Regions from separate parts of the Heyndrickxia faecalis genome, predicted to be linked through region 1. Evidence: a T-box and tRNA genes for the amino acid it is inferred to sense, from the RefSeq annotation. Region 1 holds a T-box; the other holds one or more tRNA genes.
The links. A T-box is a leader RNA that pairs with one kind of tRNA and senses whether it is charged. The one in region 1 lies ahead of tyrS (tyrosine--tRNA ligase), so its partner is inferred to be a tRNA-Tyr.
Positions count from the first base shown of each region.

Region 2: it encodes a tRNA-Tyr, which carries the amino acid that the T-box ahead of tyrS (tyrosine--tRNA ligase) is inferred to sense. The anticodon was not compared.

Region 1 is NZ_CP158453.1:1,349,750-1,355,154, reverse strand. Features, by position in the region: gene pruA (L-glutamate gamma-semialdehyde dehydrogenase) at 1-1,102, opposite strand, end outside; gene ABR335_RS06390 (sigma-54 interaction domain-containing protein) at 1,284-2,657, shown strand; gene tyrS (tyrosine--tRNA ligase) at 2,757-4,016, opposite strand; T-box leader at 4,160-4,358, opposite strand; gene fdhD (formate dehydrogenase accessory sulfurtransferase FdhD) at 4,572-5,381, opposite strand.
Region 2 is NZ_CP158453.1:984,589-989,993, reverse strand. Features, by position in the region: tRNA gene ABR335_RS04570 (tRNA-Leu) at 21-102, opposite strand; gene ABR335_RS04565 (LLM class flavin-dependent oxidoreductase) at 220-1,239, opposite strand; gene ABR335_RS04560 (hypothetical protein) at 1,613-1,816, shown strand; gene ABR335_RS04555 (YetF domain-containing protein) at 1,820-2,077, shown strand; tRNA gene ABR335_RS04550 (tRNA-Leu) at 2,319-2,400, opposite strand; tRNA gene ABR335_RS04545 (tRNA-Cys) at 2,410-2,483, opposite strand; tRNA gene ABR335_RS04540 (tRNA-Gly) at 2,489-2,563, opposite strand; tRNA gene ABR335_RS04535 (tRNA-Gln) at 2,567-2,638, opposite strand; tRNA gene ABR335_RS04530 (tRNA-His) at 2,646-2,721, opposite strand; tRNA gene ABR335_RS04525 (tRNA-Trp) at 2,730-2,803, opposite strand; tRNA gene ABR335_RS04520 (tRNA-Tyr) at 2,812-2,893, opposite strand; tRNA gene ABR335_RS04515 (tRNA-Thr) at 2,902-2,977, opposite strand; tRNA gene ABR335_RS04510 (tRNA-Phe) at 2,982-3,057, opposite strand; tRNA gene ABR335_RS04505 (tRNA-Asp) at 3,076-3,151, opposite strand; tRNA gene ABR335_RS04500 (tRNA-Met) at 3,164-3,237, opposite strand; tRNA gene ABR335_RS04495 (tRNA-Val) at 3,247-3,322, opposite strand; tRNA gene ABR335_RS04490 (tRNA-Glu) at 3,334-3,405, opposite strand; tRNA gene ABR335_RS04485 (tRNA-Ser) at 3,419-3,508, opposite strand; tRNA gene ABR335_RS04480 (tRNA-Asn) at 3,513-3,587, opposite strand; rRNA gene rrf (5S ribosomal RNA) at 3,594-3,709, opposite strand; rRNA gene ABR335_RS04470 (23S ribosomal RNA) at 3,886-5,405, opposite strand, start outside.

The DNA.
Region 1 (5,405 bases):
ACTGCTTTTCGTTAATGACAGCACCCATATACACATTTTCTTCGGACGGGTCGCCGACGGTTACGTTTTTCGCAAGGGCGATCGCCTTTTCGAGCACTTCTTCATATACGTCTTCATGTACGACTGCCCGCGAGCAGGCTGAACATTTCTGGCCGGAAAAACCGAATGCCGACTGGACAATCGCATCTGCGGCGAGATCGAGATCCGCTTCTTTATCGACAATAATCGTATCTTTGCCGCCCATTTCAGCAACGACCCGTTTTAAAAAGTGCTGGTCCTTCTGCACTTTCGCAGCCCGTTCATAAATGCGCAGGCCCGTTGCTTTGGAACCCGTAAAGTTAATCCAATGGGCAGACGGATGATCCACCAGGTAATCGCCGATTTCTGCCGGATCGCCCGGCACAAACTGGAGCACGCCTTTCGGAACCCCCGCTTCTTCCAAAATTTCAACGAGTTTGTATGCAATAACAGGCGTGCTTTCCGAAGGCTTCAGCAGAACCGGGTTCCCGGCAACAAGCGGGGCAACCGTCGTGCCGCAAACAATGGCGAAAGCAAAATTCCACGGTGGAATCGTTACCCCCGGCCCCATCGGCTGATAAAAATAAGTGTTGTGCTCATTTTCACGCTGTTCCATTTCCTGCCCCTTTGCAAGCTCAAGCATCTGGCGGCCGTAGTATTCCAAAAAGTCGATTCCTTCCGCCGTATCCCCGTCCGCCTGGCTCCACGGCTTGCCGGCATCAAACACAAGCCACGCCGACAGCTCATGTTTGCGGCGGCGCGCAATCGCAGCGGCTTTGAACAGCACATTCGCCCGCGCTTCGGGTGCCATTTTCCGCCAGCTGCGAAATGCCTCATTGGCGCCTTCGAAAGCTTTGTCAACCAGTTCTTTCGATGCTTTCGAAACTTTCCCGACAACCTGTTCTTTATTCGCAGGATTGACGGATACGAGCTTATCCTCTGTAAAAATCCGTTCTCCGTTTATTACAAGCGGGTACTCCTTCCCGAGTTCCGCACGCACTTTTTCAAGTGCCGCTTGAAACGCCTGTACGTTTTCAGGCTGGTTAAAATCCGTTAATGGTTCATGTTTAAAAGGCAAGACCAATGAAAAAACCTCCTTCATCCTCGTTCTGGCTTAATACCATGCAAGAATCATGCCAACTTCCGGAACATCCCTATTTCCCTATATCCGCAAAAAAATAAACCGTTTTCTATGTACAATATATTTACACAATTGTAAATCGAATGTACAATACCTTTACACGACAAAGGGAAGGAAGACGGAAATGGCAAATGAACTGTCTTATTTGCAGGCGGTATTATCGGCGGAAAATGATGCGATTACGATCGTAAACGAAAAAAAGGAAGTCATTTATTGGAATGATGCCGCCGTCCGGACCTACAATATTCCAAAAGAAATGATCTTAACCAAAAAAATTACCGATTTTTTTCGCGATGATGATTTAATGGTGCTCAAAGTGCTGCGGACAAAAGCCCGTATTACCGACCAATATCATCGGCCCCGCCCCGACAAGCATGTCGTCGTCAATGCGCGGCCCATTTTTGACAACCGCGGCAGGCTGATCGGCGCGGTATCCGTGGAACGCGATATCACCCAGATTGTTAGGCTGAACGACAATCTCGTCTCCACTTCCATAGAACTGAATGAACTGCGCCAAAAAATGTACACAAGCTATGAAGAAACGCCTTTTTCCAAATTAAAGGGGAAAAGCCGCGCGCTCCGGGATACGATCCAAATTGCGGCGAAAGCGGCGAAAACGGATGCCGTCACGCTTATTCTCGGCGAGTCCGGCACCGGGAAAGAAATATGCGCGCGCGCCATCCATGAAGCAAGCGCGCGGAAAAACGGCCCTTTTATTCCGGTGAACTGCGGCTCGATCCCTTCCGCCCTGTTTGAAAGCGAATTATTCGGCTATGAACCAGGCACGTTTACGGGTGCGGAGAAAAAAGGAAAAGCGGGAAAAATTGAAGAAGCGGACGGGGGTACGCTGTTTTTGGACGAAATCGGCGAACTGCCGCTAGATATGCAGGTGAAGCTGCTGCGCGTGCTGCAGGAAAAAGTGATTTACCGCATTGGCGACGCTTCGGGCAGGAAAATCAATGTCCGTTTTATTGCCGCCACCAACCAAGACATTGAAAAAATGATGAAAGAAAAGACATTCAGGTCGGACCTTTATTACCGGTTAAATGTTATTCAAATTACGATGCCGCCATTAAGGGTGCGCACAGACGATATTCCTGTCCTCGCCCGCTACTTTCTGAAACAATTTGCCGTCCAGTACAAGATGCCTGAACCGGAACTCGCCCCTGATGCCCTTTCTTTCCTGCAAGCGTATCATTGGCCAGGGAATGTCCGGGAGCTCCGGAATTTAATGGAACGGATGGTGATCCTATCAGAAAAGCCGTTTATTGACCGCGCCTCCCTTCTCCGCTTTTTCCAGGGAAATGAAACCCAACCGTCCGGAAGTGCCATCCCGGAAAGCGGCACTTTGCCTGTGGAAAAAGAAAATATGGAAAAACAGCTCATCGAAAAAGCATTGCGCAAAGCAGGCGGGAACAAATCCGCCGCAGCAAAAGAACTGGGCATTTCAAGGGTCACCTTGTATCAGAAGTTGAAAAAATTTGGAATTGGGAGCTGACTTCCGGCGGGAAAAACGAAAAGAGAAAGGCAAGTCGCAATTGGAACCATAAAAAAGGGATGCACATTTTAGGCATCTCCATTGTGCATCCCTTTATCCTCAATGTTTAATTAAAAAGTATTTTTTCTTTCCCCTTCTAATGACGGTAAATTCGCCGCCGATTTTATCCTGTTCCCCTAACGCATAGCCGAGATCCGTTATGCGGTCACCGTTTACGTAAATGGCACCGTTTTGGATATCTTCGCGTGCCTGGCGTTTTGACGGGGAGATTTTGGCGGCAACGAGCAACTCCACAAGCTGCTTTTGTTCTTCGCTTTCAAGCTGGAATGACGGAACATCTTTAAATCCCTGCTTCATTTCTTCAGCCGACAGTTTCTTCACATTGCCGCTGAACAATGCTTCCGTAATATTCAAAGCCTGCTGCAATGCTTCCTCCCCATGGATCAGTTTTGTCATTTCCGCGGCCAGCGCTTTTTGGGCTTTGCGGAGATGCGGTTCGGTTTCAACCGATTTTTCCAGCTCTTCGATTTCTTCTTTTGGCAAGAAGGTGAAGTACTTCAAGTATTTTACGACATCGAGGTCAGCCGTGTTGACCCAGAACTGGTAAAACTCATATGGCGATGTTTTCTCGGCATCGAGCCAGACTGCGCCGCTTTCTGTTTTCCCGAATTTGGTGCCGTCCGCTTTTGTGACAAGCGGAATGGTTAGTCCGAAAGCTTTTTCGCCTTCCGGTTCAAGCTTGCGGATCAGCTCAAGGCCGCTTGTAATATTGCCCCACTGGTCACTTCCGCCGATTTGCAGGCGGCAGTTGTATTGTTTATACAAGTTAAAGTAGTCGACGGCCTGGAGGATCGTATATGTAAATTCCGTAAACGAAATACCAGTTTCAAGCCGGGATGCGATCGTATCTTTTGCAAGCATGTAGTTGATGCCGATATGCTTTCCGTAATCACGCAGGAAAGTAACAAGGTCCATCGAGCCGTGCCAGTCATAGTTATTGACCATGATGGCGGCTGACTCGCCGTCAAAATCGAAAAATCGTTCCAGCTGTTTTCTCAATGCTTCGCCGTTTTGCTTGACCTTTTCAACCGTTAACAGCTTTCTTTCTTCCTTCTTGCCGCTCGGGTCGCCGATCATGCCGGTTGCCCCGCCGAGCACGACAATCGGCCGGTGTCCCGCCTGCTGGAAGCGACGCAGCGTGAGGTACGGGAGAAGATGCCCGATATGCATGCTGTCGCCTGTCGGGTCAATCCCGCAATACAGGGTCACTTTCCGGTTTTGAAGCAACTCCGCGAGCCCTTCTTCGTCTGTTTGCTGGTAAATGATCCCCCGCCATTTTAAATCTTCAAGTAAATCCATTTAAAATCCCACTCCTTTTTTATGTAGCCTCTGGTGCCGGCATCTTTCAGGTTCCAAGTGCCCTACTTAACGATGATGGGATCATGAAACCTGTATGCTGCCTTCTTTTTCCTGTAAACAATAAAAACGCCCCTCCGTCAAAACGAAGGGACGATTGTATCGCGTTACCACCCAACTTGAGAATTGCTTCTCCACTCATTTGGATAACGGCTGGGGGCCGTCTGCCGTATCCGGCAAAAGCTCCGGGGTGTAATTCGCCGCCTGCCTGTACCGGTTCGCACCAACCACCGGCTCTCTTGTATGCAGCAACAGGAAGCTACTTGATCCTTTCGACGCTTCATTCATCAAATTGTAAGTTATTTTTACCATATACATTTTGAAATGTCAACCTTGCCAAGCAGGCTGCACCAGCGCTTTCTTCAAATCCGGTAATGCCCATTTTAACCTTTCCTCATCCGGCAAAGGCCCTGTTCCGTCCCGAAGCACGCCTTCCAGCGTGTCTTCCCGTTTTCTTCCAACCCAAACCGTGCCTTTCCGATCGTATACACCCGGCAATCACCGGGCATGGGCGGCAACACCGGCAATCCGTTCCGGGCAGGTGTAAATATTCATCGACCCGCCGCGGATAAAGCCGATCGTGGTAATGCCGAGTTCTTCGGCGGATTCCAGGGCGAGTGTGGTGGGTGCCGATTTCGATAAAATCACCTCGCAGCCGATTTTGGCTGTCTTCAATAAAATTTCCGAGGAAATGCGCCCGCTGAATGCAAGGATTTTCCCTTTTGTGGAAACCTGATTTTTCAAACAATATCCGTAAATTTTATCAAGCGCGTTATGGCGGCCGATATCCATCCGGCTGACAAGGATCCCGCCGGCATCGCACAGCGCAGCATTATGGACGCCCCCTGTTTTTTTAAACACTTCGGCATTCTCCTGCAATGCTTCCATCAGCCGGAAACAATCATCAACTGTAATCCGGACGTGCACACCGTCCATTTTTTTCGCCGCCAGAGCATCATTGACAAAAACAAACGCCTGCCTGCTCATTCCACAGCAGGAGGTGATATAACGTTTATTTTGCAGCTGTTCGTAATAAGGATTAAGATGATCGGTCCGGACATGGACGAATCCTCCTTTTTCATCCGTCCAGATGTCGCGGATATCTTCATAGCGCCGGACAACCCTTTCCGACACAAGATAACCGACCGCCATGTCCTCGATATATTCAGGTGTGCACACCATCGTCACCCATTCCTGCCCATTCACTTTTAATGTCACCGGGAATTCCGTTGCGACTGTATCCAGCGCCCGTTCGAGCCTCCCGTTCTTGAAACGGAGAATTTCCCTCTGCGTGTCCACATTTTTCATGGGTTCAACAGCCCCCTGTCTATA
Region 2 (5,405 bases), 370 kb from region 1:
ACTGAAATGTGATCTTTTGATACCGGTGGTCGGGGTCGAACCGACACTCCCGAAGGAACACGATTTTGAGTCGTGCGCGTCTGCCAATTCCGCCACACCGGCATGATCCTATGAATCGCAAACAAAGCTGTTTGTTATGTCACTTTTATAATTATATCCAGATCGTAAAAAATGTCAATAACCATTTTGTGAAAAAGGGAAGCAAAACAGCTCCCCTATTCACGCATGATCTTCCTTCAGTTCACTTAGGATCTCATAAGACCGCAGCCGCTCTTCATGGTTGTAAATATGCGATACAAACATCAACTCATCGACCTGTGTATCATCCAAAAATTCTTCCATTTTCTCTTTGATTGTCTGTTTTGAACCGATAAAAGCATATTCAAGCTGACGCAATGCCGCTTCTTTTTCAAACGGAGTCCAAATCCCGTTCATGCTATCGACAGGCGGCTGCAGCGTCTGCGATTTTCCACGGATAACGCCGAGGAAAAACTGGTACAGGCTTGTTGCGATCCTTTCTGCTTCTGCATCTGTGTCAGCTGCTACGCCATTCACACACGCAATCACATATGGCTTTTGCAAATACTTGGACGGTTTGAAGTTCTCCCGATAAAGGTATAAAGCATCAAACAATTGCGCTGGTGCAAAATGGCTTGCAAACGAAAACGGCAGGCCGAGCCTGGCAGCAAGTGTGGCACTGTATGTACTTGACCCAAGAAGCCAAACCGGAACATCCACCCCTTCTGCCACGACGGCCCGTGCATACGTCCTGCGTTCTTTATCCGAGAGAAAATAGTTCATCAGTTCTTGGACATTATCCGGAAAATCCATTTCCCCGCCCCTTAAATTCCTTCTGAGCGCCGCAGCTGTCAATTGGTCTGTACCCGGCGCACGGCCAAGGCCGAGATCAATTCTGCCTGGATAGATGGAACCCAGTGTTCCAAACTGCTCAGCCACGACAAGCGGTGCATGATTTGGAAGCATCACACCGCCAGACCCGACACGGATGGTTTTCGTCCCTGCCGCTATATACCCGACTAAAACAGCCGTTGCAGAGCTGGCTACTCCCACCATATTATGGTGCTCCGCGAGCCAGTATCGTTTGTAGCCCCAATTTTCAACATGCTGTGCGAGGCTTAGGCTATTTTTAAACGAATCTGCCGGTGTCTTTCCAGATAAAACGGGGATCAAATCTAAAACCGAAAATGCAACGTCATTCAACTTTTTTTGACTACCCATTGTCCGCTTCCTTTCCTTCTACTCGTGAAGATAGATCTATTGTAAAATAACAGATTCCCAAAACAAAATGATTTGCCTAACCTGTCCGGTGTATCCCAATGATGAGAACGTTCGTTTATGATACTGAAATTAAGGGAAAATGCAATGAAAAACAGTGCTCGTATGATCGGACCCATGGGCGTTGGGTGTTTCGGGTACAAGCTTCCCAATAGAAGCAGCAGAAAGAGCATTGGTATCCAAACTTCATGAAGTTGGCGAAATGGAAAATAGACTGCTTGTTGAAGCAGTATGCATAACTGGATCAATCGTTGGAAAGCCCCGTAAAAGTGAACAATCGAGAGAAAACCGGACCTTTTAAAGGAGGGGGTTAGCGATGCAAATTGGCATGGACTTATTAAAATTGATTATGGGCTTTCTTGCGCTCATTTTTTGTCTAAAATGTACCGGCGCCAAAAGCATTTCAAACCTTACGCCAATCGACTTCATCTGGAGCATAATGCTGTCTGAAATCGTCGGCAACGGCCTTTATGACCCAAGTGTAAAATGGTACTACATTCTTGTGATGCTTTCTGTTTAGGTCATCATTAAAATCATTTTTGACATCCTCATTTATCGCTATGATAAACTGGAAAAATTCCTTATCGGGGATAAAACGGTGATTATCGATAAAGGAAAAATTAACAAAGTCGTACTGAAAAAAAATAAAATTGATATGAATCAACTGTCGGAGTTATTGAGAAAGCAGGGCGTATTTTTGCTTGATGAAATTGACCAGGCCTATCTTGAAAAAGATGGGACGATTACGGTAAAAAAAAGAAAAAACAACCCTAGTAAATAGTAGGCTGCCCAGTTCTGTTCTCATTATAAAAGGAAAATCTAAGATAGTATTTCCAAACCTTTCTTATTAGATCAATTCCCTTTTTGTACAAGTTAAACAACTATAGATACTCACAAGTGTACGCTTTCAAGCAGCCACTTAAATTGGCCTCGGCTTCAATAATATAATTGCAATAAAAAAACGCTTCTCTTTATCTTGAGAAGCGTTCCATTTGGCATCAGCTTTCAATGTGATGCTATTATACCGGTGGTCGGGGTCGAACCGACACTCCCGAAGGAACACGATTTTGAGTCGTGCGCGTCTGCCAATTCCGCCACACCGGCATGATATGATGGAGGCGGCAACCGGAATCGAACCGGTGATAAAGGTTTTGCAGACCTCTGCCTTACCTCTTGGCTATGCCGCCATCAATGGAGCGGAAGACGGGATTCGAACCCGCGACCCCCACCTTGGCAAGGTGATGTTCTACCACTGAACTACTTCCGCATACTGGGCCAGCTGGATTCGAACCAGCGCATGACGGAGTCAAAGTCCGTTGCCTTACCGCTTGGCTATGGCCCAATAAATATGGGGCGGATGGTGGGAATCGAACCCACGAATGCCGGAGCCACAATCCGGTGCGTTAACCACTTCGCCACAACCGCCATCATAATGGCAGGGGCAGTAGGAATCGAACCCACACTGGAGGTTTTGGAGACCTCTGTTCTACCTTTAAACTATGCCCCTTTAAAAAATGGAGGGGGACGGATTCGAACCGCCGAACCCTGAGGGAGCGGATTTACAGTCCGCCGCGTTTAGCCACTTCGCTACCCCTCCATATTGCGTGGTGCCGGCCAGAGGACTTGAACCCCCAACCTACTGATTACAAGTCAGTTGCTCTACCAATTGAGCTAGACCGGCCAAATGGTGGCTCGGGACGGAATCGAACCGCCGACACAAGGATTTTCAGTCCTTTGCTCTACCGACTGAGCTACCGAGCCACAATTATGTAAAATGGATGGCGGTCCCGACGGGAATCGAACCCGCGATCTCCTGCGTGACAGGCAGGCGTGATAACCGCTACACTACGGGACCTTTATATGTAAATTGCGGGGGCAGGATTTGAACCTGCGACCTTCGGGTTATGAGCCCGACGAGCTACCAGACTGCTCCACCCCGCGATGATAAAATGGTGGAGGATGACGGGATCGAACCGCCGACCCTCTGCTTGTAAGGCAGACGCTCTCCCAGCTGAGCTAATCCTCCAGTTATAATGATGACCCGTACGGGATTCGAACCCGTGTTACCGCCGTGAAAGGGCGGTGTCTTAACCGCTTGACCAACGGGCCATATGGATCATGACGGAGAGCAAGGGATTCGAACCCTTGAGACAGCTTTTAGCCGCCTACACGATTTCCAATCGTGCTCCTTCGGCCTCTCGGACAGCTCTCCATGATGGCTCCGCAGGTAGGATTCGAACCTACGACCGATCGGTTAACAGCCGATTGCTCTACCACTGAGCTACTGCGGAATACAAGCCCGGCAGCGTCCTACTCTCGCAGGGGGAAACCCCCAACTACCATCGGCGCTGGAAAGCTTAACTTCCGTGTTCGGGATGGGAACGGGTGTGACCTTTCCGCCATCGCCACCGGACCTTAATGACAAAAATCATTATAACAAAGTTTTCATTTCTTATCAACAGGAATTATGTGATTCCCTGAAAACCGGATGGGAGAAAAAACTGTAAACGGAGAATGCGTTTTTACTTCTAACTTTGAGAATTGTCTAGCTCCAGCGCACCTTTTTCAAGGCGGCCTTCACTTTTCTATTTGGTTAAGTCCTCGATCGATTAGTATCCGTCAGCTCCACGCGTCGCCGCGCTTCCACCCCGGACCTATCAACCTGATCATCTTTCAGGGATCTTACCAGTATAAACTGTGGGAAATCTCATCTTGAGGGGGGCTTCATGCTTAGATGCTTTCAGCACTTATCCCTTCCGCACATAGCTACCCAGCGATGCCTTTGGCAAGACAACTGGTACACCAGCGGTGCGTCCATCCCGGTCCTCTCGTACTAAGGACAGCTCCTCTCAAATTTCCTGCGCCCGCGACGGATAGGGACCGAACTGTCTCACGACGTTCTGAACCCAGCTCGCGTACCGCTTTAATGGGCGAACAGCCCAACCCTTGGGACCGACTACAGCCCCAGGATGCGATGAGCCGACATCGAGGTGCCAAACCTCCCCGTCGATGTGGACTCTTGGGGGAGATCAGCCTGTTATCCCCAGGGTAGCTTTTATCCGTTGAGCGATGGCCCTTCCATGCGGAACCACCGGATCACTAAGCCCGACTTTCGTCCCTGCTCGACTTGTAAGTCTCGCAGTCAAGCTCCCTTATGCCTTTACACTCTGCGAATGATTTCCAACCATTCTGAGGGAACCTTTGGGCGCCTCCGTTACCTTTTAGGAGGCGACCGCCCCAGTCAAACTGCCTGCCTGACACTGTCTCCCACCCCGGTAAGGGGTGCGGGTTAGAATTTCAATACAGCCAGGGTAGTATCCCACCGATGCCTCCGCCGAAGCTGGCGCTCCGGTTTCCAAGGCTCCTACCTATCCTGTACAAGCTGTACCGAAATTCAATATCAGGCTGCAGTAAAGCTCCATGGGGTCTTTCCGTCCTGTCGCGGGTAACCTGCATCTTCACAGGTACTATAATTTCACCGAGTCTCTCGTTGAGACAGTGCCCAGATCGTTACACCTTTCGTGCGGGTCAGAACTTACCTGACAAGGAATTTCGCTACCTTAGGACCGTTATAGTTACGGCCGCCGTTTACTGGGGCTTCAGTTCAGAGCTTCGCCTTACGGCTAACCCCTCTCCTTAACCTTCCAGCACCGGGCAGGTGTCAGCCCCTATACTTCGCCTTGCGGCTTCGCAGAGACCTGTGTTTTTGCTAAACAGTCGCCTGGGCCTATTCACTGCGGCTTCCCGGGGCATACACCCCAAAAAGCACCCCTTCTCCCGAAGTTACGGGGTCATTTTGCCGAGTTCCTTAACGAGAGTTCTCTCGCTCACCTTAGGATTCTCTCCTCGCCTACCTGTGTCGGTTTGCGGTACGGGCGCCTTTCACCTCACTAGAGGCTTTTCTTGGCAGTGTGGAATCAGGAACTTCGGTACTAAAATTTCCCTCGCCATCACAGCTCCGCCTTGGCGCGAAGGATTTGCCTCCGCACCGGCCTAACTGCTTGGACGCGATCAACCAGTGTCGCGCTTGCCCTATCCTCCTGCGTCCCCCCATCGTTCAAACGGTGAAGAGGCGGTACAGGAATATCAACCTGTTGTCCATCGCCTAC